DNA from 3 places in the Serratia nevei genome. Region 2 is predicted to be linked to each of the others. Evidence: predicted binding sites of a transcription regulator. Region 2 holds the regulator's gene; each other region holds the start of a gene.
What was found. The regulator sigma-54, encoded in region 2, starts transcription at its own class of promoters, with help from an activator protein. The targets are predictions, from matches to a motif close to GTTGGCACANNTTTCGCTNT.

Region 1: a site for sigma-54 is predicted at 8,744-8,763, ahead of glnA (glutamate--ammonia ligase). Genes of this name have one in related genera too.
Region 3: a site for sigma-54 is predicted at 7,698-7,717, ahead of V8N38_RS16470 (branched-chain amino acid ABC transporter substrate-binding protein). Genes of this name have one in related genera too.

Annotation. Positions count from the first base shown of each region.
Region 1 is NZ_CP149940.1:5,271,360-5,281,755, reverse strand. Features, by position in the region: gene polA (DNA polymerase I) at 1-331, shown strand, start outside; gene yihA (ribosome biogenesis GTP-binding protein YihA/YsxC) at 847-1,491, opposite strand; gene yihI (Der GTPase-activating protein YihI) at 2,226-2,765, shown strand; gene hemN (oxygen-independent coproporphyrinogen III oxidase) at 2,948-4,321, shown strand; gene V8N38_RS25165 (YshB family small membrane protein) at 4,356-4,478, opposite strand; gene glnG (nitrogen regulation protein NR(I)) at 4,591-6,003, opposite strand; gene glnL (nitrogen regulation protein NR(II)) at 6,012-7,061, opposite strand; gene glnA (glutamate--ammonia ligase) at 7,255-8,664, opposite strand; gene typA (ribosome-dependent GTPase TypA) at 9,035-10,396, shown strand, end outside.
Region 2 is NZ_CP149940.1:4,735,862-4,746,257, reverse strand. Features, by position in the region: gene rapZ (RNase adapter RapZ) at 1-449, opposite strand, end outside; gene ptsN (PTS IIA-like nitrogen regulatory protein PtsN) at 579-1,040, opposite strand; gene hpf (ribosome hibernation promoting factor) at 1,195-1,482, opposite strand; gene rpoN (RNA polymerase factor sigma-54) at 1,506-2,939, opposite strand; gene lptB (LPS export ABC transporter ATP-binding protein) at 2,992-3,717, opposite strand; gene lptA (lipopolysaccharide ABC transporter substrate-binding protein LptA) at 3,724-4,263, opposite strand; gene lptC (LPS export ABC transporter periplasmic protein LptC) at 4,232-4,810, opposite strand; gene kdsC (3-deoxy-manno-octulosonate-8-phosphatase KdsC) at 4,807-5,361, opposite strand; gene kdsD (arabinose-5-phosphate isomerase KdsD) at 5,378-6,364, opposite strand; gene V8N38_RS22675 (calcium/sodium antiporter) at 6,381-7,358, opposite strand; gene mlaF (phospholipid ABC transporter ATP-binding protein MlaF) at 7,662-8,477, shown strand; gene mlaE (lipid asymmetry maintenance ABC transporter permease subunit MlaE) at 8,482-9,264, shown strand; gene mlaD (outer membrane lipid asymmetry maintenance protein MlaD) at 9,269-9,817, shown strand; gene mlaC (phospholipid-binding protein MlaC) at 9,832-10,396, shown strand, end outside.
Region 3 is NZ_CP149940.1:3,426,552-3,436,947, forward strand. Features, by position in the region: gene V8N38_RS16435 (aspartyl/asparaginyl beta-hydroxylase domain-containing protein) at 192-878, shown strand; gene V8N38_RS16440 (aromatic alcohol reductase) at 896-1,843, opposite strand; gene V8N38_RS16445 (winged helix-turn-helix transcriptional regulator) at 1,930-2,352, shown strand; gene V8N38_RS16450 (ABC transporter ATP-binding protein) at 2,383-3,099, opposite strand; gene V8N38_RS16455 (ABC transporter ATP-binding protein) at 3,096-3,971, opposite strand; gene livM (high-affinity branched-chain amino acid ABC transporter permease LivM) at 3,968-5,254, opposite strand; gene V8N38_RS16465 (ABC transporter permease subunit) at 5,265-6,179, opposite strand; gene V8N38_RS16470 (branched-chain amino acid ABC transporter substrate-binding protein) at 6,305-7,423, opposite strand; tRNA gene V8N38_RS16475 (tRNA-Asn) at 7,867-7,942, shown strand; gene V8N38_RS16480 (CHAT domain-containing protein) at 8,301-10,364, shown strand; gene V8N38_RS16485 (NACHT and WD repeat domain-containing protein) at 10,361-10,396, shown strand, end outside.

The DNA.
Region 1 (10,396 bases), 540 kb from region 2:
GCGCCGCCTGTATCTGCCGGACGTCCGCTCCAGCAACGCCATGCGCCGCAAGGCGGCCGAGCGTGCCGCCATCAACGCCCCGATGCAGGGCACGGCGGCCGATATTATCAAGCGTGCGATGATCGAGGTCGACGCCTGGCTGCAAGGGCAGGAGAAGCCGCTGGTGCGCGCGATCATGCAGGTGCACGATGAATTGGTGTTTGAGGTGCACGAGTCGGTGATCGAAGAAGCCAGCCAACGTATCCGCCAATTGATGGAGGGCAGCATGACGCTGGCGGTGCCGTTGAAGGTCGACGTGGGCGTCGGCATGAACTGGGATGAGGCGCACTGATCGCCGGTTTATCGCCGGATGTGCTAACTGGCGAGAACCTAAGCATTTTTCGTAATTAAGCTACAAGATGCGGCGATAGTTTCCCCAACTTCGCCGTTCTTGCGCCGCAAATTGTGTAAGTAAACTACAAAAAATTCTTTTGCCCTGTGAAAAAATGATGTAGAGTTACAGGCGTAGGGTACAGAGGTAAGATGTTCTATCTTTCAGACCTTTTACTTCACGTAATCGGATTTGGCTGAATATTTAGCCGCCCCAGTCAGTATTGACTGGGGCGTTTTTTATTGTAAAAACAGCAGCAAACCATACTTTTTTCCTATCTCTTCGCACCGTTTTTCGTTCCCGCTCCCGCTCCCTCAACGCCGTGATTTGGTGAGATCAGCCTGCCTGGCGATAAGTTTTTATGATGGCTTTATTTCAGAACTGTAATTAGATAACAAAAAATCCCGCCTGTGGCTGAACTGCGGGCATAAAAAAGCCGATGCGGTGAGGCATCGGCTCTGGCGTTCAGCCTGGGCTTATTCGCCGGCTTCGTCTTCCGGCAGCACTTCCGGCGGGATCTCGTTAAACCAGGTATCCAGCTTCTGGCGCAGCTTGTCGACGCCGATCTTCTTCAGCGACGAGAAGGCTTCAACCTGGATATCCCCCATAAACGGCAGCACCGCTTCACGCACCATATTGAGCTGCGCCTTGCGTGCGCCGGAGGCCAGTTTGTCGGCCTTGGTCAGCAGCACCAGCACCGGGGTGCCGACGTCGACCGCCCACTGGATCATCTGCTGGTCGAGATCTTTCAGCGGATGGCGGATATCCATCAGCACCACCAGGCCTTTCAGGCTGTTGCGCATCTGCAGGTATTCGCCCAGCGCGCGCTGCCATTTGCGCTTCATCTCTTCCGGCACTTCGGCGTAGCCGTAACCCGGCAGGTCGACCAGGCGGATGCCGTCTTCCACTTCGAACAGGTTGATCAGCTGGGTGCGCCCCGGTGTCTTACTGGTGCGCGCCAGGCTTTTTTGGTTGGTCAGGGTATTCAGCGCGCTGGATTTCCCGGCGTTGGAACGGCCGGCAAAGGCGACTTCAATTCCTGCATCCCCCGGCAGATGGCGAATATCGGGTGCGCTGGTGACGAAATGGGTCACATGATAGTTGTAGTTCTTGCTGGTCAAAATTTTTCGTCTCCGTGAGGATGGCTAACTGGTTGGCGATTATAACTGCATCAGCGGTAAAAATGGCGTGTTTCTCGGTTTTTAAGCGGTGGGACGCGATAAAACGACAGTTATGCCGCGCGTAGGTTGTGAGACATTTGCCATTCGAATCGCGGGTAATGTCGCTTTATTCGAAAGTGATATTTCTGTTTTTATTTTAAAAACAACATGTTGTTTTTTCGTTGTAGGGAAATGTCATCCAAAACGGTGTCAGGTGCCTTGAGCCTTCGCAACAATAACGTAAAGTAGTCGTTAACGCAGGGTTGCGCAGGATTAGGGAACATCCGGGAAGGATGACAAATCTCAGGGAACGCACAGGGCGTGCAATGAGTGCCAGGATGAACGCAAAAGGAAGTGACCCTTTCGCACCGGAATAGGCGGCAGGCACATCGGATGGTGAAGTATCGGCAATTTGGATGCCCGCAGGAAGCGCGCTCGGGAAGAGCGGATGCGAATGGATTGCGCCATGGACGATTTTTCTTTCAGGATGAAGGACGTAGTGGCAGGGAATGCGGTTATAGCAGAGGGAAAAACCGGGATGTTGCATGTACGCAAGGAGCGCGTAACAGGAATACCCTTCGCGAGAAGGTGCGAAATAGGCGGCAGGTTTAACCTGCCGCCTTTTTTCTTTGTCCGCTTTCTGCTAGATTCCGCCGCAATTCTATACTGAATCTACATACCTAAGAGCACACGCTATGAACCAGCCATCAAAAGCACCTCGCGGCAGCGCGGCGAAGTCAAAAACGAAAAAGAAAAGCCGTATGGAGCTCGATCAGGAAGCGCGCGAGCGCAAACGCCTGAAAAAGCGCCGTGGCCTCGCTTCCGGTTCGCGCACCCAGGTCGAGTCCGGCAGCCAGAAAAACAAATCGGCGGCGGCAGCCAAAGATCCGCGTATCGGCAGTAAAGTGCCGGTTGCGCTGGTGGTCGACGAGACCAAAGTGAAGGCCAAACCGCAGCCGAAACCAAAGGCCGAAGCGAAACCGCGCCTGTCGCCGGAAGAAGAGCTGGCGAAGCTGGAAAATGACGAGCGCCTGAACGCGCTGCTGGATCGCATCGACGACGGCGAAACGCTGAACGCGGAAGAGCAAGCGTATGTCGACAAGACGCTGGATCGCATCGATGTGCTGATGGACGTGCTGGGCATCGAACTGGGCGAAGACGACGACGAAGAAGAAGAGAAGCAGGAAGATATTCTGAAGCTGCTGAAAGGCGGCAATCCGAAAGACGCCTTTTAACGCGCTATGTGGCTAATCCCGACAATAGCCCTACTCTTGATGTGTTATCTGCTGTGGTTATTCGGTAAACTATGGCGGCTGTCTAAGCGCAAAGCGCGTTTTCGCAGCGCTTCCGTGGCCAGACAGCGCAGACAACCGCCCCTCTCCCGGCCCGGTAGAAAAAGATATCGGAAGGAGTGAGCATGTCAGAGCAGACGATTGTCTGGGATTTGGCCCTGATCCAAAAATATAACTACTCAGGGCCGCGTTATACCTCATACCCCACGGCGCTGGAGTTTAACCAGCGCTACGACGAAGCGGCGTTTCAACGCGCCGCTGCGCGCTACCCTGAGCGGCCGCTGTCGCTGTACGTGCATATCCCTTTCTGCCATAAGCTGTGCTACTTCTGCGGCTGCAACAAGCTGGTGACGCGCCAGACGCACAAGGCCGACGAATACCTGAACGTTTTGGCGCAAGAGATCGCCAGCCGTGCGCCGCTGTTCGCCGGCCGTAAGGTCGGCCAGATGCACTGGGGCGGCGGTACGCCGACCTACCTGGATAAAGCGCAAATCAGCCGGCTGGTGGCGTTGCTGCGCGAACACTTTGATTTCCTGCCCGATGCGGAGATGTCGATCGAGGTCGATCCGCGCGAGATAGAGCTGGATGTGCTCGATCATTTACGTGCAGAAGGCTTTAACCGTCTGAGCATGGGGGTGCAGGATTTCAACAAGCAGGTGCAGCAGTTGGTCAACCGCGAGCAGGACGAGGCCTTTATCTTCGCCCTGATTGAGCGGGCCAAAGCGCTGGGCTTCCGCTCGACCAATATCGATCTGATCTACGGTCTGCCGAAACAGACGCCGGAAAGCTTCGCTTTCACGCTGCAGCGGGTGGCTGAGCTGAATCCCGATCGCCTCAGCGTGTTCAACTACGCGCATATGCCGAACTTGTTCGCCGCCCAGCGCAAAATCAAAGACGCCGATCTGCCGGGCGCGCAGCAGAAGCTGGATATCCTGCAGCAGAGCATCGCTTTCTTGACCGGCGCCGGCTATCAGTTCATCGGCATGGATCACTTTGCGCGCCCGGACGACGAGCTGGCAATCGCCCAACGCGAAGGCAAGCTGCACCGCAATTTCCAGGGCTACACCACCCAGGGCGACAGCGATCTGCTGGGGCTGGGCGTGTCGGCCATCAGCATGCTAGGCGACAGCTATGCGCAGAACCAGAAAGAGCTGAAGCATTACTATGACAGCGTACAGGCGCAGGGTAATGCGCTGTGGCGCGGGCTGGCGTTGACGGACGACGATTGCCTGCGGCGCGATCTGATCAAAACCCTGATCTGCAATTTCCGGTTGGCGTATCAGCCGCTCGAACGGCAATACGGCATCGACTTTACCGCTTACTTCGCCGAAGACCTGCAGCTGCTGGCGCCGTTTGAACGCGATGGGCTGGTGGAGCGGGACGAGCAGGGCATCCGCGTCACGCCGCGCGGGCGCTTGCTGATCCGCAATATCTGCATGTGTTTTGACCGCTATCTGCGGCAACAGGCGCGCAGCCAGCAATTCTCACGGGTGATTTGAGGATGAAAAAACAGCCGCTGATGCGGCTGTTTTTTTAACTGAAGAAGTTAATCAGCGCGGCGCACAACACCGCGGCAACCGTCGCCTGCGGGGTGTGACTGGCAGCGGAGCCCAGCTCCGCGCCCTGAGAAATGAATACGATGAAAGAGTCCAGCATCGTCAACCTCCAGAGTGTGCGACACGATCATACTGCGCCCGCACCGGCTGTAAAGCCTGCGATTGGCGTTTTTTTGTGCGCTGGACTGCGTTTTTCATCATCCATCCCGCTCCTATTCCATGCCCAGCTCTTTGAGCTTGCGGGTCAGGGTATTGCGCCCCCAGCCCAGCAGGCGCGCGGCTTCCTGTTTGTGCCCCTGAGTGTGGCGCAGCGCGGTGGTGAGCAGCGTGCGCTCCATTTCCGGCTGCGCTTCCGACAGCAGGTTTTGATGACCGGAACGCAGCGCGCGATCGGCCCACTGCGCCAGCAGCGTGGCCCAACTGTCCGGCAAACTGTGGCTGGGGCTTTCCGGCGCGGCGGTTTCGAACAGCTCACCCGGCAGATCCTGGATCAGCACTTCCTGCCCGGCGGCCATCACCGTCAGCCAGCGGCAGGTGTTCTCCAGCTGGCGCACGTTGCCCGGCCAGGGCAGGCGGGTCAGCGCGGTTTCGGTTTCCGGGTGCAGGTTCTTGGCCTCGACGCCTAACTCTTTGGCGGCGATCTGCAGGAAGTGGCGCGCCAGCCGCGGGATGTCTTCACGGCGCTCGCGCAGCGGCGGCAGGTGTACGCGGATCACGTTCAGGCGGTGGAACAGATCCTCGCGGAACTTGCCTTCCTGCACCCGCAGCTCCAGGTTCTGGTGCGTGGCGGCGATGATGCGCACGTCGACCTTCACCGGCGCATAGCCGCCGACCCGGTAGAACTGGCCGTCCGCCAGCACCCGCAGCAGGCGCGTTTGCACGTCGAGCGGCATATCGCCGATCTCGTCGAGGAACAGCGTGCCGCCGTCGGCCTGTTCAAAGCGGCCCTGACGGATTTGGTTCGCGCCGGTGAAGGCGCCTTTCTCGTGGCCGAACAGCTCCGACTCGATCAGATCCTTGGGGATGGCGGCCATGTTCAGGGCGATGAACGGCGACTTGGCGCGCGGGCTGTGGCGGTGCAGCGCATGCGCCACCAATTCCTTGCCGGTGCCGGATTCGCCGTTGATCAACACGCTGATCGACGAACGCGACAGCCGGCCGATGATGCGAAACACGTCCTGCATCGCCGGCGCTTCGCCGATGATGTCCGCCGCCGGATCGCTGGCCGGCTGGCTGCGCACCGGCTGCTGCTGCTCCTGATAATGGCTGATGGCGCGCTCGACCAGCGCCACCGCTTCGTCGATGTCGAACGGCTTCGGCAGGTAGTCGAAGGCCCCTTGCTGATAGGCGCTGACGGCGGCGTCCAAATCCGAATGCGCGGTCATGATGATCACCGGCAGCATCGGATGGCGCTGTTTGATCTGCTTGAGCAGCGCCAGGCCGTCTATACCCGGCATGCGGATATCGGACAGCAGCACGTCGGGGGTTTGCGTGGCCAAGGCTTCCAGCACGTCATTGCCGCCTTCGAAGGTGGCGCAGCTCAGGCCCGCGCCGGTGAGCGCACGCTCAAGCACCCAGCGGATGGAGCTATCGTCATCGACGATCCAGACTATCCCTCGTTGCATAGCAAACCTCACTGACGAATGGGCAGGTAGACCGAGAATTCGGTATGACCTGGCCAACTGTTGAATTCAATTTTTCCGCAATGCTGATCGATAAGATTGCGGGCGATGGATAATCCCAGGCCGGTACCGCCTTCACGGCCGCTGACCATCGGGTAGAACAGCGTGTCCTGCAGCTGCGCCGGTACGCCGGGGCCGTCGTCTTCGACGTCGATGCGCGCCGCCAGGCGGTAGCGGGTGCCGTGCAACGTAATCTGAAACGCGGTGCGGGTGCGCAGCGTGATGGTGCCGCCCGCTTCGCCCAGCGCCTGCAGCGCGTTGCGGGTGATGTTCAGCAGCACCTGTTCAATCTGATCCGGGTCGTGGGCCATTTCCGGCAGGCTCGGATCGTAGTCGCGCACCAGCGTGACGTTATCCGGCATTTCCAGCGACACCAGCTGGCAGACGCGCTCCGCGACCTGATGAATGCTCTGGGTAATGTGCTGGCCGGGCCGCTGTGGGCCGAGCAGGCGATCCACCAGATTGCGCAACCGATCGGCCTGCTCAATGATCACCTTGGTGTATTCGGTCAGCGCCGGATCGGGCAGTGCCTTGGCCAGCAGCTGCGCCGCGCCGCGCAGGCCGCCCAGCGGATTCTTAATCTCGTGCGCCAAACCGCGCACCAGATCGCGAGCCGCCACCTGTTGGGCATGCTGCAGCTGTTCCTGGCTCAGGCGGCGCTGATTGTCCATCGGCGCCAGCTCGACGAGGATATAACCTTCCGGCAGCGCCTGAGCGGTCAGGGAAAGGATATGCGCGCGGCCATCGACTACCAGGGTCACTTCGTTGTCGGTGAAGCCCTGACCGGCGCGCAGGCTTTCGCGCATCAAAGAGACGTTCAGCGAAAAATAACCGAGCAAATCGGGCAGCGGCGTGCCGAACAGCTTGCGGGAGCTTTGCGCCAGCAGCTGCTGTGCCGCCGGGTTGGCGTAGTGAACCGCCAGTGAGTCATCCAACAGCAGGATGCTGTTGATGAGTGAATTGAGGATCTGCCCAGCATCGGGCAGCTTGCCAGTTGCCATACAGCAGACTCCTGCACCTTTTTAGTGCATCTATCCTACTCCATCCGGGATCGGCGCGGTATGGAATAGTTTTGCAGAAAATACGGTGGAGAAAAAAACCCATCCGAAGATGGGCTGAAAGTTTCCACGGCAACAAAAAAGCGATAACAAAAATGTGGGCGCCGCCCACCTGTGCAGACGGCGCGGGTAGGGCTTAGACGCTGTAGTACAGTTCGAACTCAACCGGGTGTGGCGTCATGCGAACGCGGTCCATCTCTTCTTTGCGCAGTTCGATGTAGGCATCGATCGCATCGTCGGTGAACACGCCGCCGCGGGTCAGGAACTCGCGGTCTTCGTTCAGTGCGGCCATTGCTTCGTCCAGCGAGCCGGCCACTTTTGGGATCTCGGCTTCTTCTTCCGGCGGCAGGTCGTACAGGTTTTTGTCCATGGCGTCGCCAGGGTGGATCTTGTTGATGATGCCGTCCAGGCCGGCCATCAGCAGCGCGGCGAAGCACAGGTATGGGTTAGCCGCCGGATCCGGGAAGCGGGCTTCGATGCGGCGCGCTTTCGGGCTGGAGACCACCGGGATACGGATGGACGCGGAGCGGTTACGGGCGGAGTAAGCCAGCATCACCGGCGCTTCGTAGCCTGGCACCAGACGCTTGTACGAGTTGGTGGTCGGGTTGGCCAGGGCGTTGATCGCTTTGGCGTGCTTGATGATGCCGCCGATGTAGAACAGCGCGGTTTCAGACAGGCCGCCGTATTTGTCGCCGGCGAACAGGTTGGTGCCGTTCTTGGACAGCGACATGTGGCAGTGCATGCCGGAACCGTTGTCGCCGAACATAGGCTTCGGCATGAAGGTCGCGGTTTTGCCGAAGGCGTGCGCCACGTTGTGCACCACGTATTTGTAGATCTGAATTTCGTCGGCTTTCTTGGTCATGGTGTTGAAGCGGGTTGCCACTTCGTTCTGACCGGCGGTTGCCACTTCGTGGTGGTGCGCTTCAACCACCAGGCCCATCTCTTCCATGGTCAGACACATGGTGGAACGCAGATCCTGCGAAGAGTCGACCGGTGGAACCGGGAAGTAACCGCCTTTCACCGCCGGACGGTGGCCTTTGTTGCCGCCGTCGTATTTTGTACCGGAGTTCCAGGCGCCTTCGATGTCGTCGATGGCCACGTGGGAACCGCGGATGCTGCTGCCGAAGCGGATGTCGTCGAACAGGAAGAACTCAGGCTCTGGCCCGAACAGCACGGTATCCGCGATGCCGGAGGAGCGCAGGAAGTCTTCGGCGCGTTTGGAGATGGAGCGCGGGTCGCGATCGTAGCCTTGCATGGTGCCCGGCTCGAGAATGTCGCAGCGAATGATCAGCGTAGGTTCTTCGAAGAACGGATCCAGAACCGCCGTGCTGGCGTCCGGCATCAGCACCATGTCAGATTCGTTGATGCCCTTCCAACCACCGATAGAGGAGCCGTCAAACATTTTACCTTCTTCGAAGAAGTCGGCGTTTACCTGGTGAGCCGGGATAGTCACGTGCTGTTCCTTACCCTTGGTGTCAGTGAAACGCAGGTCTACGAATTTCACTTCATGCTCATTCAGCATCGTCAAAACGTGTTCAGCGGACATACTTAACTCTCCCGGTTTATCATTGTCGTTGTCGTGGAACGAATCTGTGGAACTGGCTTTTTTTCGCCTTGAAAAGACTAAAGCGAAAAGCGTGCCAACTTTTAGAAAAGGCTTTTATCGCCTCTCTGCGCGGGTTTTACCCAGCCACAGTATGCACCATCAACGATAAATTGCACTGTTATGGTGCAACAAGGGTGGGCGCGGGCACCGAAATGGTGCAAAAGTGCAACGATTGCGGCTTTTTGCACCGTGAAAGGGATCACAAACTGACCGGTACGCGGTTGTTTATAAGAGATGGTTGTGATCTTGTTTAGTCCCTCGCTTAATACGTGTACAATAGCGCGCTATTTCTAATGCCCGAGGCAAAGCTGTGATCGAAAATTTGCGTAACATCGCCATTATTGCCCACGTTGACCATGGTAAAACCACCCTGGTTGATAAGCTGCTGCAACAATCCGGTACTTTCGGAGAGCGTGCGGAAGCGACCGAACGCGTAATGGACTCCAACGATTTGGAGAAAGAGCGTGGGATTACCATCCTCGCAAAAAACACCGCCATTAATTGGAACGGTTACCGTATCAACATCGTGGATACCCCAGGACACGCCGACTTCGGCGGCGAGGTAGAGCGCGTGATGTCGATGGTTGACTCGGTGCTGCTGGTTGTGGATGCAATGGATGGCCCTATGCCGCAAACCCGCTTCGTGACCAAGAAGGCCTTCGCCAACGGTCTGAAGCCGATCGTGGTCATCAACAAGGTTGACCGTCCTGGCGCGCGCCCTGACTGGGTTGTGGATCAGGTGTTCGACCTGTTCGTGAACCTCGACGCGACCGACGAGCAGCTCGACTTCCCGATCATCTACGCTTCTGCGCTGAACGGCATCGCCGGCGTCGACCACACCGACATGGCGGAAGACATGACCCCGCTGTATCAGGCGATCGTCGACCACGTGTCTGCGCCGCAGGTTGAGCTGGAAGCGCCATTCCAGATGCAGATCTCCCAGTTGGACTACAACAACTACCTGGGCGTTATCGGCATTGGCCGCATCAAGCGCGGTAAAGTGAAGCCGAACCAGCAGGTCACCATCATCGACAGCGAAGGTAAAACTCGCAACGGTAAAGTGGGCAAAGTGCTGGGCCACCTGGGTCTGGAGCGTATCGACAGCACCCTGGCGGAAGCGGGCGACATCATCGCCATCACCGGCCTGGGCGAGCTGAACATCTCCGACACCATCTGCGACACCAACGCCGTAGAAGCGCTGCCGGCGCTGTCCGTCGACGAGCCGACCGTAACCATGTTCTTCAACGTCAACACCTCGCCGTTCTGCGGTAAAGAAGGTAAGTACGTAACGTCGCGTCAGATCCTTGATCGTCTGAACAAAGAGCTGGTACACAACGTAGCGCTGCGCGTTGAAGAAACCGACGATGCGGACGCCTTCCGCGTATCCGGCCGTGGCGAACTGCACCTGTCGGTGCTGATCGAAAATATGCGTCGCGAAGGTTTCGAGCTGGCGGTTTCCCGTCCGAAAGTTATCTTCCGTGAAATCGATGGCCGCAAGCAGGAGCCATTCGAGAACGTAACGCTGGATATCGAAGAGCAGCATCAGGGTTCCGTGATGCAGGCGATGGGTGAGCGTAAAGCCGACCTGAAAAACATGGATCCGGACGGTAAGGGCCGCGTGCGTCTCGACTACGTGATCCCAAGCCGCGGTCTGATCGGCTTCCGTAACGAA
Region 2 (10,396 bases):
GTGCGCAGCATTTCGGCCAGTTCGTGCACCGACATTTCCGAGGTGTCGATAATCAGGTCAGCCCGCGAGCGCAGCGGTTCGAGCAGATCGCTCTCTTCGTCGATGGCGCTTTCCAGCGACAGGTTCTTGCTGGAGAGCGGATGCAGGCGGCGGGTGTCGCTGTAGCGGCGGATCAGCGTGTTGCGATCGGCGTCGAGGAACAGCAGCTGCGGCGAGAAGCTGTCCGGCAGCTGAGTCATCGCGTATTCGAACACTTCCGGCGATTCCGGCATGTTGCGCACGTCGATGCTGACCGCCGCGGAGATATTGCGTTCCGCCAGCGTGTTGGCGAGCTGCGGCAGCAGCACCACCGGCAGGTTGTCAACGCAGTAAAAACCCATGTCTTCCAGCGCCCGCAAGGCGACGGATTTTCCGGAACCGGAACGGCCGCTGACAATCATCAGCACCATGTGGCAACTCCCCTGGCATCGCGGCGGCGTTCATCGCCACCGGTGGAAACTTTGTTATTCCGGCCGCAGCCGGATCCATCATCGTGAAACAGTAGCGTTATCCGGGCTGGAAGTCACGCCGGCCGGGCCTCACTCGGTGATGATTTGATAAAGTTCTTCGTCGCTCTGCGCGGCGCGCAGACGGCGGCATACGGTTTTGTCGGCCAGGCGTTTGGCGACCAGCGACAGGGTATGCAAATGGGTTTTGCACTGATCGGCAGGCACCAGCAGCGCGAACAGCAGGTCGACTGGCTGGTTGTCGATAGCGTCGAAAGCGATGGGTTGGTCGAGACGGATAAACACGCCAACGGCCCGCAGTGTGTCCTCTTCCAGTTTGCCGTGGGGAATGGCGATACCGTTGCCGATACCGGTGCTGCCCATGCGTTCCCGGGTGAGAACCGCGTCAAACACCACCTGCGAAGGCAGATTGAGCTGTTTGGCGGCCAGTTCGCTGATAATTTCCAAAGCCCGCTTCTTGCTGGTGCAGTGTACCGAGCTTTTGGTGCACTCGATGTTTAACACCGAGCTTAATTGCATATATTCGTTGTTCATCTCATCTTCACTTAAAACCGCGCCGCCGGGCGCACCCGGCAAGGCGGTTTTTCGTCGGTTTTAACCCTGATTACCGTTCGGCGCGTCACCCATGCGGGTCACGCGCCGAAGGGGAGGCGGCGACGGAGGCAACCTCACGGAATGGGTTAGGGTGTCAGTGTTGCTTCAATTTGTCTTTATGTTTGTTCAATTGACGTGCCAATTTGTCGATCAGCGTATCAATTGCGGCATACATATTCTCGTCTTCCGAGGTGGCGTGCAACTCGCCTCCATTCACGTGCACCGTTGCTTCCGCAATTTGCTGCACTTTTTCCACACTTAATACAACATACACCTGATTGATGCGATCAAAATACTGTTCGAGTTTGGCGAACTTGTTGTTCACGAACTCGCGCAACGGATCGGTGATTTCGATGTGGTGTCCGGTAATGTTGAGCTGCATAGTGTCTTCCTTCTCAATAGAGGTCAAACCAACTGTTTACGCTGGTTCGACGGCGGGATGGACAAAGACTCTCGGTACTTGGCGACGGTGCGCCGCGCCACGATGATCCCCTGATCGGAAAGCAGGGTGGCCAGCTTGCTGTCGCTGAGTGGTTTGGCGGGGTTTTCCGCCGCAATCAATTTCTTCACCAACGCGCGGATCGCCGTCGAGGAGGCTTCGCCGCCGCTGTCGGTATTCACGTGGCTGGAGAAGAAATATTTCAATTCGAAAATGCCGCGCGGGCTGTGCAGAAACTTCTGCGTGGTGACGCGCGAGATCGTCGATTCATGCATCTCCACGGCCTGGGCGATATCCGCCAACACCATGGGTTTCATAAACTCTTCGCCTTGCTCGAAGAACGCCTGCTGTTGGCTGACGATGCAGCGGGTGACCTTCAGCAGCGTCTCGTTGCGGCTCTCCAGGCTTTTAATCAGCCACTTGGCTTCCTGCAGGTTGCTGCGGATGAACTGGCCGTCGGCTTCGCTGTGGGCACTGTTGCCCAGCGCGGCGTACTGCTGATTGATCTTCAAACGCGGTATGCTGTCGCCGTTGAGCTCGACCGTCCACGTGTTCTGCGTCTTGCGCACCAGCACGTCCGGAATTACGTACTCCGATTCGCCGGTATTGATCGACTGCCCCGGGCGCGGATCGAGCGACTGAATCAGCAGCATCGCTTCTTTCAGTGTATCTTCTTTTAGCCGGGTTGATCGCATCAGGCTGCGAAAGTCGTGGTTGGCCAACAGATCCAAATGGTCGCTGATGATCAGCCGCGCTTCGGCCAGATAAGGGGTGTCTTTGGCGTATTGGGAGAGCTGCACCAGCAGGCAATCGCGCAGATCGCGCGCGGCGACGCCGATCGGATCGAAACGCTGCACGCGCTTCAACACCGCCTCGACTTCCTCGAGGGTCACGTTCTCGTCGCCTAGGCTTTCCAGAATGTCTTCCAGCGGCACGGTGAGATAGCCGGTGTCGTCCACCGCGTCGACGATGGAGGTGGCGATGGCGGCGTCGGTATCGGAGAACGGCGTCAGATCCACCTGCCACATCAGGTAATCCTGCAGCGTTTGGGTAGTCTCGCCCTGATAGACCGGCAGCTCGTCGTCGCTGTAGTCGGTGCCGGTGCCTGACGGCGTGCCGGCGGTGTAGATCTCATCCCAGGTGGCGTCCAGCGGCAGCTCTTCCGGCATGTCTTTCTGTTCCAGCGCCTCGCGGGTATCGAGCCCCTCGGTCTCCTGGATTTCTTTGGCGTCGATTTCGTCGTGCAGATCGGTCTGTTCAAGCAGTGGATTGCTCTCCAGCGCCAGCTGGATCTCTTGCTGAAGCTCAAGCGTGGACAACTGCAGCAGGCGGATCGCCTGCTGGAGCTGAGGAGTCATGGCCAGCTGTTGGCTGAGCCTGAGTTGCAAACCTTGCTTCATAGTCTTCTGTCTACTTCCGTTAACGGTGTCGCCCCGCAGGGCGCGCCGGCGCTCAGAGGCGGAACTCTTCGCCCAGATAAACGCGTTTTACCTGCTCGTCGGCCAGAATAGCATCCGGCGTGCCGTGGGCAATCAGTTTGCCCTGGCTGACGATGTAGGCGCGTTCACATACGTCCAGCGTCTCGCGCACGTTGTGGTCGGTGATCAGCACGCCCAGGCCGCTGTCACGCAGGTGCTCGATGATTTTTTTGATGTCGATAACGGAAATCGGATCCACCCCGGCGAAGGGTTCGTCCAGCAGAATGAATTTCGGGTTGGCCGCCAGCGCGCGGGCGATTTCGACGCGGCGGCGTTCACCGCCGGACAGCGCCTGGCCGAGGCTGTCGCGCAGATGGGAGATATGGAACTCTTCCATCAGCTCTTTGGCGCGGTCTTCGCGTTGTTCGCTGGTGAGGTCGGGGCGAATCTCCAGCACCGCCATCAGGTTGTCGTACACGCTCAGGCGGCGGAAGATCGACGCTTCCTGCGGCAGGTATCCGATGCCGCGGCGCGCGCGGGCGTGCAGCGGCAGCAGGCTGATGTCTTCTTCGTCGATCACGATGCGCCCGGCGTCGCGTGGCACGATGCCGACCACCATGTAGAAGGTGGTGGTTTTACCGGCGCCGTTCGGCCCGAGCAGGCCGACGATCTCGCCGGATTTCACTTTCAGGCTGACGTCTTCGACAACTTTACGGCCCTTGTAGGCTTTCGCCAGGTTTTCTGCGATGAGTGTTGCCATAAGTGATTAGTTACTCTTTTTTTGCCCGTTTTTGTCTTGCAACTGCGACGGTACCAGAACCGTTGTCACGCGTTTGCCTTTATCGCTGAACGCCTGCATTTGCTGCTGTTGCACCAGATAGGTGATGCGATCGCCTTTCACGTTGCTGTCGAGCTGCTCCAGATAGGCGTTGCCCGTCAGGGTCACCAGCTGGGTCGCCACGTCGTAACGCACTTTCTGCGCGTGGCCTTTGACCGGCTTGCCGCTGTCCTGCATCTGGTAGAAGGTTACCGGGTTGCCGAACGCTTCAATATAGGTCTTATTCTGATCTCCGCCCGGACGGGTGACCACCACCTTATCGGCGCGAATATCGATGGTGCCCTGCTTGATCACCACGTTGTCGGTGAAGGTACTGACGTTGCTTTGCATGTCCAACGACTGCTTGAGCGAGTCGATGCTCACCGGCTGGCTGGAGTCGGATTTCAGCGCCAGAGCGGGGGCGCTGGCGGCCAAAACTAAGCTGCCGAGCAACAGGTTACGGAGTTGGTTTTTGGTTCTGAATTTCATAGTTGGTCTTAACCTTATCAATCAGCTCAGCGGTTTTGGTCCGCAGGTTCCCACGCATTTTCATGCCGTTAGAGGTAAAATTGGTCCCGTAAAGCGTGACTTCGTCATCGGAGGTGACGTCCTGGGTGACCAGGTTTACCTGAGCGTTGTCCGTCTTAATTTTTTCCAGCTGCGAGGTGGTGGTCAGGCTGTTTACCTCGACGTGACCATACAGATACAGCATCCGGTCTTTAGTCAGTTTGGCGCGATCGGCGCGAACTGACCAGGTGGCCACCGCATTCTCATCGAACAGCGTCATCACCGGCTGGGTGAACCAGCTCAGCTCGCCGGCGGTGTAATACTTCGCGTCTTCCGCCACCAGTTTGTAATTCAGCTTGCCGGCCGGGTTGTACACCACGGTGACCGTGTGCTGGCTCTGGTAGGTCGGATCCTGATCGTTGACCGGGCCAGGGGCCGTTTCGTCGCTGAAGTCCGTCATGTTCCAGCCGATCAACGCCAGAACGATCACCGTCAACAGGATGGTGATCCACAGTTTGGTTTTACTCATATCGACAGCCCTTTGGCGTCCTCCAGCTTATTTTGAGCCAAAAGAATGATGTCGCACAGTTCGCGCACCGCGCCGCGGCCGCCGGCAATGCGGGTGACGTAGTGGGCGCGCGGCGTCAACAGCGGGTGGGCGTCCGCCACCGCGACCGCCAGGCCGACCTGCGCCATCACCGGCCAGTCGATCAGGTCATCGCCGATATAGGCGACCTGATCCGCCGTTAACGACAGTTTATCCAACAGTTCGCGGAAGGCCAAAAGCTTATCGGATTGCCCCTGATACAGATGGGTGATACCGAGCGTCTGCGCGCGGTCTTCCAGCAGCTTGGCGGAGCGGCCGGTGATGATCGCCACTTCGATGTCCGAGGTTTTCAAGCAGCGGATGCCGTAACCGTCGCGCACGTTGAACGCCTTCAGTTCTTCACCGTTGTTGCCCATGAAGATCAGGCCGTCCGACAGCACGCCGTCAACGTCGCAAATCAACAGGCGGATGTTCCCGGCACGCGCCATAACCTCTTGTTCTACCGGCCCGTAGCAGGTTTCTACCATACCCATTCCGTTCTATTCCTTATTAAACGACGCCGGCGCGCAGCATGTCATGCATATGTACCACACCCAGCAACTGGTCGCCATCGGCAACCAGCAGCGCGGTGATGTGGCGTTGTTGCATCAGGTTCAATGCATCGACCGCCAGAATATTGGGGCGCACCCGCACGCCGCCCGGCGTCATGACATCGGCGATCTTCGCCTCGTGCAGGTTGATGCCCATGTCGAACACCCGGCGCAAGTCGCCATCGGTGAAGATGCCGGCGATTTTCATCAGATCGTCGCAAATCACCGTCAGGCCCAGATTTTTTCGGGTAATTTCCAGCAGCGCGTCGCGCAACGAGGCGTCGGCGCTGACGTGGGGCATTTCGTCGCCGCTGTGCATGATATCGCTAACCCGCAGCAGCAGTTTGCGGCCGAGTGCGCCACCCGGATGCGACAGCGCGAAATCCTCCGGCGTGAAACCGCGCGCTTTCAGCAGCGCGACGGCCAGCGCATCGCCCATCACCAGCGTGGCGGTGGTGCTGGTGGTCGGCGCCAGCCCCAGCGGGCAGGCTTCCTGCGGCACCTTGATGCACAGGTGGATATCCGCCGCTTTGCCCATCGAGCTTTCCGGATTGTTAGTCATACAGATGAGGGTGATCTGCTGGCGTTTCAATACCGGGATCAGCGCCAGGATCTCGCTGGACTCGCCGGAGTTGGAGATGGCGAGCACGATGTCCTGCGGGGTGACCATGCCCAAATCGCCATGGCTGGCCTCCGCCGGGTGAACGAAGAATGAGGGGGTGCCGGTGCTGGCGAAGGTCGCGGCGATCTTGCAGCCGATATGGCCGGATTTGCCCATGCCCATCACCACCACTTTGCCGCCGCAGGCGGCGATCGTTTCGCAGGCGCGGGTGAAGTCTGCGTTGATGTAGCTGTCGAGCTGAGCCAGCCCTTCACGCTCTATCTGAAGCACTTCTTTGCCGGCCTGCTGAAAATCGAAGCCCGGTTGCAACTCAATGTTCGACATACTCATTCCCGTCGGTTTAGCCGAAAGTACTGAAAGGGTTAAAGAACAGCACCGCAAGATACGCAATAAAGCCGCATAATAACAGCGCGCCCGCCAGGTGGCCGATGCGGTGTTTGCGGCCGATGCACAGCACGCTCAGCAGCACGCTGGCCGCCAGCATCACCCAGTAATCGCGCTGGAAGGCGGCGGTGTCCACGCTACCCGGCGACAGCAGGGCGGGGACGCCCAGCACGATCACCGTGTTGAAAATATTGGAGCCGATGATATTACCAATCGCCATATCATCCTCGCCCTTCAGCGCCCCGGCGATGGAGGTGGCCAGTTCGGGCAGGCTGGTGCCGATGGCGATAATGGTCAAGCCGACCACCAGTTCGCTCAGGCCGAAATAGTGCGCAATCACCGTCGCGTTATCGACCACCATCCTGGAAGAGAGCGGCAGAATGATAAACGCCAACACCAGCCACAGCACCGCCACGGTGTTGCTGCTGTCCTGCGGCAGCTCGGCGATCTGTTCCATGGTCAGGCTGTCGCTGCCCTCGCGCTGCGCCAGCCGGGCGATTTTCAGCATCAGCAGGATGAAGCCGGCGGCGGCGGCCAGCAGCAGCACGCCGTCCAGCCTGCTCAGGGTGCCGTCCATCAACACGAAACCGCACAATACTGTGACCGCTAACATCAGCGGCAGTTCGCGCCGCAGTATCTCGGAGCGCGCGGCCAGCGGGTGAATCAGCGCCGCCACGCCCAGGATCAATAAAATGTTGGTAATGTTGGAACCTAATACGTTGCCAACGGCCATATCTATCTGCCCGTTCAGCGCGGCGGTGGTGGACACGATCAGCTCCGGCAGCGAAGTGCCGATGCCGACGATGGTCATGCCGATGATCAACGGCGGGACGCCGAGCGAGCGGGAAATCACGGCAGCACCATAAACTAAGCGGTCTGCACCATACACCAGTAGAAATAAACCAACGATTAATAATGCTATCGCGAGAAACATGCAGGATCCTTTGTCGGGTATTATCCCGGTTCGTTGGTTAAAGCCGTCAATGCGGCGGTATTGCTTGCCCTCCGTTGCGCGCGCTAGAGCTACAGCAACGGTTTTTCCCGGCTAATAGTTGAACAGTTTCGTTTTTTTTCGTTATGGCGCCAATTTTGACCGGGTGGCGCGGAAAAGTAAAACCAATGGCACCATTGGTCGCGAAATGGCAGTAAGTTTTTGTAAAGATGAGACGGATTGAGCCCATTGCTTTAACATCACGGGTAGATTCAGCAACAGATGAGTCGTAAAGGGTCCATTAACATGCTCCATAAGGCAGATAATTTGGTCGAAGTGCGCGACATGAGCTTCTCGCGCGGCGACCGGCGGATATTTGAAGACATCAACCTGACGGTGCCCCGAGGCAAGGTCACGGCAATCATGGGGCCATCGGGCATCGGCAAAACCACGCTGCTGCGCCTGATAGGCGGCCAGCTGACGCCGGACAGCGGGGAGATTTGGTTCGACGGCGACAACATTCCCGCGTTGTCCCGCCGTCAGTTATACGACGCGCGCAAAAAGATGAGCATGCTGTTCCAGTCGGGCGCGCTGTTCACCGATTTGACCGTATTCGAAAACGTGGCCTACCCGCTGCGCGAGCACAGCAACCTGCCTGAACCCCTGCTGCGCAGCACGGTGCTGATGAAGCTGGAGGCGGTAGGGCTGCGCGGTGCGGCCCAGCTGATGCCCAATGAGCTTTCTGGCGGCATGGCGCGTCGGGCGGCGTTGGCGCGCGCGATCGCGCTGGACCCTGATATGATCATGTTCGACGAACCCTTCGTCGGCCAGGATCCGATCACCATGGGGGTGCTGGTCAAGCTGATCGATGAGCTGAACCATGCGCTGGGCATTACCTGCATCGTGGTGTCGCACGACGTGCCGGAGGTGCTGAGCATCGCCGACTACGCCTACATCGTGGCCGATCACCGGGTGATCGCCGAAGGCACCACGCAGCAATTGCAGAACAATCCTGATGCGCGCGTGCGCCAGTTCCTGGATGGTATAGCGGATGGGCCGGTGCCGTTCCGTTACCCGGCCGGGGATTATCAGACCGAACTGCTAGGCTTAGGGAGTAAATAAGCTCATGTTATTAAGAGCGTTAGCGTCCTTGGGGCGCAGTGGCATCAACACCAGCGCCAGCTTCGGCCGCGCCGGGTTGATGCTGTTCAACGCGTTGATTGGCCGGCCGGAACCCGGCAAGCAGTGGCCGCTGTTGTTGAAACAGCTCTACAGCGTCGGCGTGCAGTCGCTGCTGATCATCATGGTCTCCGGGCTGTTCATCGGCATGGTGCTGGGCCTGCAGGGCTATATCGTGCTCACCACCTACAGCGCCGAGGCCAGCCTCGGCATGATGGTGGCGCTGTCGCTGCTGCGCGAACTGGGGCCGGTGGTGACGGCGCTGCTGTTCGCCGGCCGCGCCGGTTCCGCGCTCACGGCGGAAATCGGCCTGATGAAGGCGACGGAGCAGATCTCCAGCCTGGAAATGATGGCGGTCGATCCGCTGCGGCGCATCGTGGCGCCGCGCTTCTGGGCGGGGCTGATCAGCATGCCGCTGTTGACCATCATTTTCGTGGCGATCGGCATCTGGGGCGGCTCGGTGGTCGGCGTGGACTGGAAGGGCATCGACAGCGGCTTCTTCTGGTCGGCGATGCAGGGCGCCGTGGAGTGGAAAAAAGATCTGCTCAACTGCCTGATCAAAAGCGTGGTATTCGCCATTACCGTAACCTGGATTGCCATTTTCAACGGGTACGACGCCGTGCCTACCTCTGAAGGGATTAGCCGGGCGACGACGCGTACCGTGGTGCATTCGTCACTGGCGGTGTTGGGATTGGATTTCGTGCTGACAGCACTGATGTTTGGGAATTGATTCGATGCAAACGAAGAAGAGTGAAATCTGGGTTGGGGCATTTATGCTGATCGCGCTGTGCGCCATCGTGTTTATCTGCCTGCAGGTGGCGAACCTTAAATCGATCGGCAGCGAGCCGACCTACCGCATTTACGCGACGTTCGACAACATCGGCGGCCTGAAACCGCGTTCGCCGGTGAAGATCGGTGGCGTGGTGATCGGCCGCGTGGCGGACATCGAGCTCGATCCGAAAACCTACACGCCGCGCGTGGCGCTGGATATCCAGAAAAAGTACGACCAAATCCCGGATACCAGCTCGCTGGCGATCCGCACCTCCGGCCTGCTGGGCGAGCAATATCTGGCGCTTAACGTGGGCTTCGAAGATCCTGACATGGGCACCACCATTCTGAAAGACGGCGGCACCATCCAGGACACCAAATCAGCCATGGTTCTGGAAGATCTGATCGGCCAGTTCCTGTATAAAAGCGGCGGTCAGGACAGCGCCAAATCGGGAGACGCGGCCGCTGAGCCGGCTGCCGGCGCCGCACCGCAACCCGCTGTTCCAAATCATTAAGAGAGGATACCTGCATGTTTAAACGTTTACTGATGGTGGCTCTGCTGGTGGTTGCACCGCTGGCGAGCGCAGCCGACCAAACCAATCCTTACAGCTTGATGCAAGACGCGGCGCAGAAGACCTTCAGCCGTTTGAAGAACGAACAGCCGAAGATCAAGCAGGACCCGAACTACCTGCGCTCCATCGTGCATCAGGAACTGATGCCGTTCGTGCAGGTGAAATACGCCGGCGCGCTGGTGCTGGGCCGTTACTACAAAGACGCGACGCCTGCGCAGCGCGAAGCCTACTTCACCGCCTTCCAGGCTTACCTGGAGCAGGCTTACGGCCAGGCGCTGGCGATGTACCACGGCCAGACTTACCAGATTGCGCCTGAACAGCCGCTGGGCAATGCCGACATCGTGGCCATTCGCGTCACCATCATCGACAACGGCGGCCGCCCGCCGGTGCGTCTGGATTTCCAATGGCGCAAGAACAGCAAAACCGGCTATTGGCAGGCGTATGACATGATCGCCGAAGGCGTCAGCATGATCACCACCAAGCAGAACGAGTGGGCGTCCACGCTGCGTACTCAGGGCATCG
Region 3 (10,396 bases), 1.3 Mb from region 2:
ACTTTAATTGTGTGGTTTTTTTCGCCGCATTTCGACACATTCGCAGACACACGGTTGCACAAATGCTGTGCTAATCTCTTGAAGCGTACCAATTTTTCCTGCCGCTCTTCCCCTCCGGCCGCCGCAGACGACGCGCCGCGCCGAAGAACCGCGCGCAGTGTCCATTTGGCGTTTTCTGAGGCGAGGTCATTATGTCCGCGATTTATGATTGGTCCGTGCTCGCATTGCGCAATGTTTACGATCGCCGCATTCAGGGCAAGCCGGTGCTCGACAGCGCCGCGCTGTTCCCCGACGCCGAACGTTTCACCGCCCAATGGCGGCAGATCCGCGAGGAGGCGCTGACCGTCGCCCACGATCTGCACAATATTCCCCGTTTTCACGAGATCATGATCCAGCAGGAATCGATCTCCGCCAACGACGCGCGCGACTGGCGCATGTTCATCATGAAGGCCTACGGCCAGCCGATCGCCCGCAACCTGGCGCGCTGCCCGACGCTGGCGGCGCTGATCGCCTCGTCGCCGGACGTGCTGTCCGCCTCGCTCTCCTTCCTGGCGCCCGGTAAACAGGTGCCGCCCCACCGCGGGCCGTTCCGCGGCATTCTGCGCGGCTATCTGGTGCTGGACATGCCCAAACGCGCCGACGGGGCGCCGGCGGCGGTGCTGAAAGTGGACGGCCGCGAATACCGGCTGCACGAGGGGGAGTTCATGCTGTGGGACGATACCTTCGAACACGAGGTGTGGAACGACAGCGCGCAGGTGCGCACCGTGCTGCTGCTGGATATCCGCCGCCGCGACATGCCCGGCGGGCTGCGGCTGCTCTCCAGCGCCATCGTCGCCCTGGTGCGGCTGAACGTGCGCTGGATGCAGCGCCAGTTCTGAGTCCGGCGCTCAGGCGACTAACCGTCCTGGGAGGTCGGGCATTGCTGCGCCAGCCACTGCTCGGCGGTGGTGGTGGCTATGCCCTGGCGCGCATTGAAGGTCTGCGCCTTATCCCAGGCCACGCCGTCGGGCCGGGCGAAAGCCAGCCGGTATTTGGCGCCGACGTCACGCGGATGGTTCAGCACCTCCTCCTGCAGCCGCTCTTTGTTCAACAGGACTCTGTTGACCTCAACACCCCAGTGCGCCTGCATGACATCGGCAAGCTCGCGGTAGGTCAACGTGTCCCCGGCGATATAGACCACCTGGTTGCGAAACGCGGGCCGATGGAAAAAAATCGCGGCCGTCAGCCGGCCAATGTCCTCGGGGGTAGTCAGCGTCACCGCGTAACGCCAGTCGCCCAACGCGCGCACCGTTTTGGTGGGCGCGTCCACCACGCCAAAACCCGGGTCAAACAGGTAGCTGGTGAAAATGCCCGTGGAAACAATCACCCACTCCGTCGCCTTCTGCGCACGCAGCAGATGGCGCACTTCGAGCTGTTCATCCCACACCTGTTGCCCGCTGCCTGTGCCGACAACATCGTAGTCCACGCCGAACTGCCACGGGAAGTAACGCGCCACGCCCGCCTGCAAAATGGCCTGGGTGATCTTTATCTGCGTGCCCGCCCCGCCGACAAAGCCGCTGCAGTTAATCACCGCGTCAAAGCCGCGCAGCAGCGCGCTCAGCTCATCCACGCTGTTTTGCTGCAGATCGCCTTCCACTACGGCGATACCGAGCCGCGCCAGCGCTTCCCGCCGCGCGCGATGCGGGCCGGTGACGGCGCGGGCGGCCTCCGGCCGCAGCAGCACGCTGATATTTAAAGCGTGGTGTAACCGGGCCTGCCGGCTCATCGCGCGCAATACCGGCAGCCCCAGTTCACCGGCGCCGAGTATGAGCACGTTATTGATGGATGGATTTGTGGATTTCATTCTTGCCTCCTGTCTTGACACTGCGCCATCCTGACAGCTGACAAAAACGGGTTCAATTAGGTACACGCGTGATACCGGAGAGGAATATGACGAACGATCGGGAAGCGCTGCTGCAATTTTCGCAGGCGTTCTGTGAAGAATTGAGCAACGACGATGAAGGGTTGAAGCGTGAGATCCTCGCGCATGCGGGCAACCGTTGGTCGCTGGGGGTATTGCATATCCTGGGCACCCACGGGCCGCTGCGCCACGGCGAGATAGGCCGCCAATTAGCGGGCGTGACGCAGAGAATGCTGACGCGGACGCTGCGCCACCTCGAACGGGACGGGCTGATATCGCGCTGTGATTATCAGGAAAAGCTGCCCCGCGTGGTTTACACCATCACCGACGCGGGGAAAGAGATGCTGCTCAACATGCTGCCGCTCTGGTCGTGGATTATCGCCTCCGCCGACGCCTTCAGGGCGGCCCGCTCACGCTACGATGAGCAAGAACGAAGCGCCGCCGAGGGATGAACGCGGGCCTCCCTGCCCGTGGGGCGGCGCTCAACCGCCGCCCAGATAGGCCTTTCTTACCTCCGGATCGTTCAACAGCTCTTGCCCGCTGCCGGTGAGGCGGATCTGGCCGTTGACCATCACATAGCCGCGATCGGACAGCTTCAGTGCATGGTTGGCGTTCTGCTCCACCAGAAACAGCGTCATGCCGCTGCGGGTCAGCTCGCGCAGCACGCCGAAGATCTGCCGCACCACGATCGGCGCCAGCCCCAGGCTCGGCTCGTCCAGCAGCAGCAGCTTCGGCCGGCTCATCAGCGCGCGGGCGATCGCCAGCATCTGCTGCTCGCCGCCGGACAGGGTCATCGCCCGCTGGTTGCGCCGCTCCTTGAGGCGCGGAAACAGCTCGAACATGCGCGGCAAATCCTCTTCCAGATAGCGATTGCCGACGGTGATGGTGCCCATCAGCAGGTTCTCCTCCACGCTCATGTCCGGAAAGATGCGCCGCCCCTCCGGCGCCTGCGCGATGCCGCCGGCCGCCACGTAGTGTGTGGAGCGGCGGCTGATGTCCTCGCCGCCAAACAGGATCTGCCCGCCGGCGATGCGCGGCTGGCCGAAGATCGACATCAACAGCGTGGATTTGCCCGCGCCGTTGGCGCCGATCAGCGCCACCGTCTCCCCGGCGTTGACCTGCAGCGACACCTGGCGCAGCGCCTGGATCGGCCCGTAAAACACGTCCACTTCGCGAAATTCCAGCATCGCTTCGCTCATCCCGCCAGCTCCTCTTCGTCCGCGCCCAGGTAGGCGGCGATCACCGCCTCATTGTGCTGGATCTCCTGCGGCGTGCCGCGGGCGATCACGTCGCCGTGATCGAGCACGATCACCCGATCGGAGATCTCCATCACCATGCCCATATCATGCTCGATCAGCAGCACCGTGATGCCGTGATGCTGGCGCAGAAAACGGATGATGCGGCTCAGCGTGGCCGTTTCCACCGGGTTCAGCCCGGCGGCCGGCTCGTCGAGGCAGATCATCTCCGGCGCGGTGCACATGGCGCGCGCGATCTCCAGCCGCCGCTGCTGGCCGTAGGACATCTCCCCCGCCAGCCGGTTGGCGCAGTCCACCAGATCCACCACCTCCAGCCAGTAGAAGGCGTGATCCAGCGCGGCGCTCTCCGCCCGGCGGTAGCCCGGCGTATTCAGCACCCCGGCGATCAGGTTGCGGTTGCTCTGCATGTGCTGCGCCACCAGCAGGTTCTCCACCACCGACATTTCGCGGAACAGGCGGATATTCTGGAAGGTGCGCGCCAGCCCGGCGCGGTTGACCAGGTGGGTGCCGCCGAACATCTTGTAATAGAGGCGCGAGCCGAGCCGCTTCGGGCGTATCCAATCGCCGGCGCGAAACTTCTGCCCCAGCACCTGGATCACGTCGGTCGGCCGCTTGTGGGTATTGAGCAGGATCGCGCCGCCGCTGGCGCGGTAAAAGCCGGTCAGGCAGTTGAACACCGTGGTCTTGCCGGCGCCGTTGGGGCCAATCAGGGCGGTGATGGAGCCGCGCTCCACCTCCAGATTGACGTCGTTCAGCGCCTTGATGCCGCCAAAGCGCATCATCAGGTGCTCCACCCGCAAAATGGCGTCGCTCATGGCGCCACCCCCTTGCGTTCGGCGAAGCTGGCGCGGCTGATGCGCACCAGCCCGCGCGGCCGCCAGATCATCATCGCCACCATCAGCACGCCGAACAGCAGCACCCGGTATTCGGCGAAACTGCGCAGCAGCTCCGGCGCCACCGTCAGCACGAAGGCCGCCAGCACCACGCCGAGGGTGGAGCCCATGCCGCCCAGCACCACGATCGCCAGGATCAGCGCCGATTCGAAGAAGGTGAACGAGGTCGGGTTGACGAAGCCCTGATAGGTGGCGAAAAACACCCCCGCCAGCCCGGCGGTGGAGGCACCCAGCATAAACGCCGACAGCTTCACCAGCACGTGATTGAGCCCGAGAGAGCGGCAGGCGATCTCATCCTCGCGCAGCGCCTCCCAGGCGCGGCCGATCGGCATGCGCGTCAGCCGGTGCTTGATGTACAGCACCAGCAGCACCACCAAAAACAGCACCGCATAGATGAAAATGAACTTGAGGTTGGGATTGTAATCGATGCCGAGAAACTCGTGGATCGGCACCCCGCCGTCTTTGGCGCGGCGGCCGAACTCCAGGCCGAACACCGTCGGCGCCGGCACCGAGACGCCGTTCGGCCCGCCGGTGAGCGACATCCAGTTGTTCAGCACCAGCCGGATGATCTCCCCAAACCCCAGCGTGACGATCGCCAGGTAGTCGCCGTGCATGCGCAGCACCGGAAAGCCCAGCAGCGCGCCGGCCAGCGCCGCCATCAGCGCCCCCAGCGGCAGCATCGCCCAAAATCCCAGCCCGAGGTACTGATAGCCCAGCGCCAGCCCGTAGGCGCCGATGGCGTAAAACGCCACGTACCCCAGATCGAGCAGCCCCGCCAGGCCGACCACGATATTCAGCCCCAGGCCGAGCAGCACGTAGATCAGGCCGAGGATCGCCACCGTCAGCAGGTATTTGGTGGCGACGAACGGGAACAGCAGCGCGATCGCCGCCATCAGCGGCAGGATCCAGCGCAGGTTGGATTTATAGCCCAGCGGCCGCACGTAAACGCCGTCGTTGCCGCCGTCGAAGCGCGCCAGCACCCTGCGCCCCGGCGCGGTTTGCAAGAACAGGCTCAGCAACAGCCGCCCGGCCATCACCGCGATGATAATCCACACCAACCGGTGCGGCTCGAAGTTGAAGCTGTAGCCGTTCAGCACGATGCCGACGATCGGCCCGAACACGATCAGGGCGATCAGCCCGGCCAAGACGGCGTCCAGCAGGCTGCGTTTAACGTCCAGCCCGCCGTTGATCACGGATTGCGACATGGCGTTCTCCTTAAACCTTGGCGATCAGCGGCCGGCCGAGCAGGCCCTGCGGACGGAAGATCAGGATCGCCACCAGCAACCCGAAGGAGAACACGTCCTTGTAATCCGAGTTCACCATGCCGGCGAACTGCGCCTCCGCCACCCCGAGCAGCAGCCCGCCCAGCATGGCGCCTGGCAGCGAGCCGATGCCGCCCAGCACCGCGGCGGTGAAGGCCTTGATGCCGATGATAAAGCCGACGTAAAAATCGAAGGTGCCGTAGTTCATGGTGATCAGCACCCCGGCCAGCCCGGCCATGGCGGCGCCGATCACGAACACCAGCGAGATCACCCGATCGGTATTGATGCCGAGAATCGAAGCCATTTTGCGATCCTGCTGGGTAGCGCGGCAGATGCGTCCCAGCCGGGTGCGCTGAATGATGTAGGTGAGGATCGCCATGCCGAGCAGCGACGCCACCAGAATAAACACCTTGGTGTAAGTGATCTGCACCACGCCGCCGTCGAACTCCAGGCGGAACACGCCGCTCAGCAGCGTCGGGATGCCCTGCTGGCGCGGCCCCTGGCTTATCTGCGCGTAGTTTTGCAGGATTAACGACATGCCGATGGCGGAGATCAAGGGCGCCAGGCGGGTGGAGTTGCGCAGCGGCTTGTAGGCGATGCGCTCGATCACCCAGCCGTACACCCCGGTGATGACGATGGTGAACACCAGCGTGCCGAGGATCAGCAGCGGGAACGAGTGCAGCCCGAAGAACGACAGCAGCGCCAAGCCGATGGCGCACAGGTAGGCGGAGATCATGTACACCTCGCCGTGGGCGAAGTTGATCATGCCGATGATGCCGTAAACCATGGTGTAGCCGATGGCGATCAGGCCATACACCGCGCCAAGGGTCAGGCCGTTGATCAGCTGTTGCAGAAAGAATACATCCATAATGAGCAGTCTCGCCTGGTAAGGCCGCCAACGCAGTCCGACGCGGCCCAAAGGTCATCGCGGAACGGGCTCGCCTGAGCGGCGAGCCCGTCGGTCATAGGGTTACAACTTCAAGGTTCGGCCGTTTACAGCTGGTGATATTTGCCCTTGTCATCCCATTGGTAGACCACGTAGTCCGAGACCTTCAGGTCGCCCTTCTGGTCCCAGGCCTTCTTGCCCATCACGGTGTCGACGTCGTGCGACTTCAGCCATTCGGCGGCCTTGGTGCTGTCTTTGCCGCCAGTGGCGTTGAAGGCGGCGGCGATCGCCTGGATCGAGGCGTAGGAGTAGAGGGTGTACCCTTCCGGTTCAAAGCCGCTGGCGCGGAACTTGGCGATCACCGCCTTGCCTTCCGGGATCAGGCGCGGATCGTTGCCGAAGGTCATCAGCACGCCGTTGGTGTACTGCGGCCCGCCGGCGGCGGTCACCAGCTCTTCGGTCACCACGCAGTCGCCGGAGAAGAACTTGGCGGTCACGCCCTGCTCGCGCATCTGGCGCACCAGCGGCCCGGCTTCCGGATGGCAGCCGCCGAAGTAGACCACGTCCGGCTTGACCGAGGCGATCTTGGTCACCAGCGCGTTGAAGTCTTTCTCGCCGCGCGACAGCCCCTCATACAGCACTTCTTTGACTCCGCGCTTGTTCATCGCCGCCTTGGCGGCGTCCGCCAGCCCCTGGCCGTAGGTGTCTTTATCGTGGATCACCGCGATGCGTTTGGCCTTCAGGGTATCCAGCATGTAGTTGGTGGCGATCGCGCCCTGCTGATCGTCGCGCCCGCACATGCGGAACATGGTCTTCATGCCACGCTCGGTGATTTGCGGGTTGGTGGAGCCGGGGGTGATGGCGATGATGCCGGCCTCGTCATACACCTCGGAGGCGGGCATGGTGGAAGAGGAGCAGAAGTGGCCGACCACCGCCGAGACCTTGTCCTGATCCACCAGCCGGTTGGCGACCGCGACCGCCTGTTTCGGTTCGCAGGCGTCATCCCCCTGCACCAGCTTGATTTTTTCCCCTTTGATGCCGCCGGCGGCGTTGATGTCCGCCGCCGCCTGCGAAGCCCCGCGCCAATACTGATCGCCATAGGTGGCGTTCGGCCCGGAGAACGGCCCGGCGACGCCGATGACGATATCGGCCTGCGCGGAAAACGCCGTACCTAAACAACCGATGAGCAAAGCAGCGAGCGGACTTTTTATCAATTTCGATGACATTGTTATCTTCCTCAGCACTGTTGTAGCGAAACGCCCGGGGGCGCGGATCAGTCACTTTATGTGTAGACGGGGAAAATAATTTTCTTGAGAGCGCAGTCGCATTCCCCAAAAATGGGTAAGCAAAAATCCAGCCATTGTGACGACGAATACATATTGCTTGCTTATTCATCCTACATATCAGTGGCGGCGCGGCGTGTGGCGGGGATAACGGGGTCGGGGCCGTACGGCTAGCATGAGAGGGAGAGTGGCCCTGCACCATCGCCGTGCAAGGGCTTGTGCAAGCGATGTGACAACGAGACAGGCGGGAAAAATCAGCGCCTGCCGGCGAAAGATGCCGAAAAACAGCGCAAGGTGCTCATTCCCTCAGCAAACGCACTTTTTTTGCAGTTTAGCGCTTTGACAAACCCCAGGCGCCCCGCTATTATTCGCCCCGTTCACACGATTCCTCTGTAGTTCAGTCGGTAGAACGGCGGACTGTTAATCCGTATGTCACTGGTTCGAGTCCAGTCAGAGGAGCCATATTTAGAGAAGCCCGCTCAGGGAAACCCGAGCGGGATTTTTGCTTTGCATAACACGATGTCACTCATCCTATCGTTATTTATCTATTAATTTCCGTCCTTATTTTATTTCATTAGCGAAGCGCTCTTCATTAACACCGCGCCGTATTGGACAGAAATCCTTATTCAAGCTAGATGTATATTATACCGTCACGAACTGGCCGGCGACGCTCTGGACACCCTGTATCTCAGCAAAAGATTAAATAAAAAAATCAGTTATCTAAATAACTACGTGCTGAAATACGCTGGATAGACTCCCGCCTCCCTCTCTCGTTTTGGTCGTCAATGCTGTCGACAACGCTACTGTCGGGGGTGCGTTCATGAAAGGCTACGCGGAACTTGAAATCGTGTTTCAACGAAATTCACTCGATGAATTTCAAGCCAGTTTTCGACAGCGCTTTGACGAAAGCGAAAATATTACCCCTTTCATCCCGTTGGCATTAAATATCCACGACCCGACATTTTATTCCGGCAACCCGCAAAGAATGGGCCGATTATTATCGGACTCACTGTTTATGCCACCTGCGCTGCGTGATGCATTCACGTCCGCCCGGGCATTTTCCGGCCATCAACAAAGCCCGCTAAAAATACGCCTACTTATCGATTCAAACGCATCTATATTGCACAGCCTCCCTTGGGAAACGCTGGTTGACCCCTCCGATCCAGCCACGCATCTCTTACGCAGCAATCAGTGCGTTTTTTCACGCTATCTGGCGGCCCGAACTTACCGCCTGCCGATGTTGCGCCCTAAACAAGGTATTAAGGCACTATTGGCCATCGCCAATCCTCAGGACCTGTCGGAAACCTTTCCGTCCATCAACGTTCCTCATGAGCAGGAACTCGCTGAAAATGCCCTGCGTCATGTTCCGTTAGCCACGCTCACGCGGCGCGGAAGCGCGACGCTGCAGGCGATTATCGAAGGCATAAAAGAGGGAGCCGACATTCTCTATCTCATGTGCCACGGCATTGTCGGGCAGCAAGGTGCCGTATTGTGGTTGGAGGATGAGGCCGGGAATGCCGCCAGCGTCACAGGCGAAGATTTCGCCGCGCGTTTGGGCGCGCTGGAAAGAATTCCCAGCCTGGTCGTCCTATGCTCCTGCCAAAGCGCCGGTGCCGGCAATCCCGCACGCGACGCGCTGGTCGCCCTGGGCCCCATGTTGGCCAAAGAGGGCGTGCCGGCGGTACTTGCTATGCAGGGCAAACTGTCGATGTCAGCGGCAACGCAATTTATCCCGGAGTTTTTCAGACAGCTGGCGGAGCATGGTGAAGTCGATCGCGCGACCGCCGGTGCGCGGGCAAAAATCATGGACTCACCGGATTGGTGGATCCCGGTCGTTTTTACCCGGTTGAATAATGCGCGTATTTGGTATCCACCCGGATTCGGTGTTTCCGCCGAAAATAAGGATCCCTGGACGCAGATCGTCAATAACATTGACACTCGCTACAGCACCCCAATCCTCGGCCCGAGCATGAACGAAGCGCTGTTCGGCTCGCGGCGAGAGCTGGCGAGTGAATGGGGGGATATCTACCACTACCCGTTAGGTGGGCACGACGTGGCGGGTCTGCCGCAGATTGCGCAATATCTTGCCGTGACGCGGCAAGACGACTACCCCTGTCAGGAATTTTACAAGTACGTCTATGAGCGAATTCTTGAGAAATATCCTGACGATGTGCCGGACCGGTTAAAAGGTTTAGATCAAATGGAGATCTACACATCACTAGGAGAGCTGGTTTCAGTGGTGGGGCAAAAAATCCGCGCCCGCACCCCTCTTGATCCGTTGCGGATCTTGGCCGGCTATAAACTCCCGGTTTATATCACCACCGATCCCAGCGATCTACTGGTCGATGCCCTCAAAGAACAGAACACGACGCCGACAGTGCGCCTGCTGAGGTGGAATATACACGCTGAAATTTGCGATACCGACTATGTCAGCCGAGCCCCTGTCGGCCTGGCGGACAAAGGCACCGAGACCCATCCGATTGTGCTCAAGCTCTTCGGGGATTTATCCACGCCAGAATCGCTGGTATTAACCGAAGATGACTTTTTTGACTACCTGACCAAAGTCTCTTCCGCCCAAGACGCCATTCCCCTTTACGTGCGCGCCAGGCTGAACAGCAGCGCGCTGCTGTTTGTCGGCCTGCAGGCTGAATCCTGGGAGTTTCGGGTACTGTTTCGCAGCCTTTTACTGTTGGAAGGCCATGACCTGCGCAAAAATATCGAACATTTCTCTGTGCAAATTGATCCAAACAGCATTCTTGATCCCGGCAGCGCACGCCGCTATATCGAAAAATACCTGCAGACTAAGGCCCAATGGCGTCTGTACTGGGGAGACGTTACCACCTTTATGGCGGAATTAAATGCCCGAACCAGGAAGAAATCATGAACGTTCCTTACGTAGGCCCCAGCCCTTTTAGC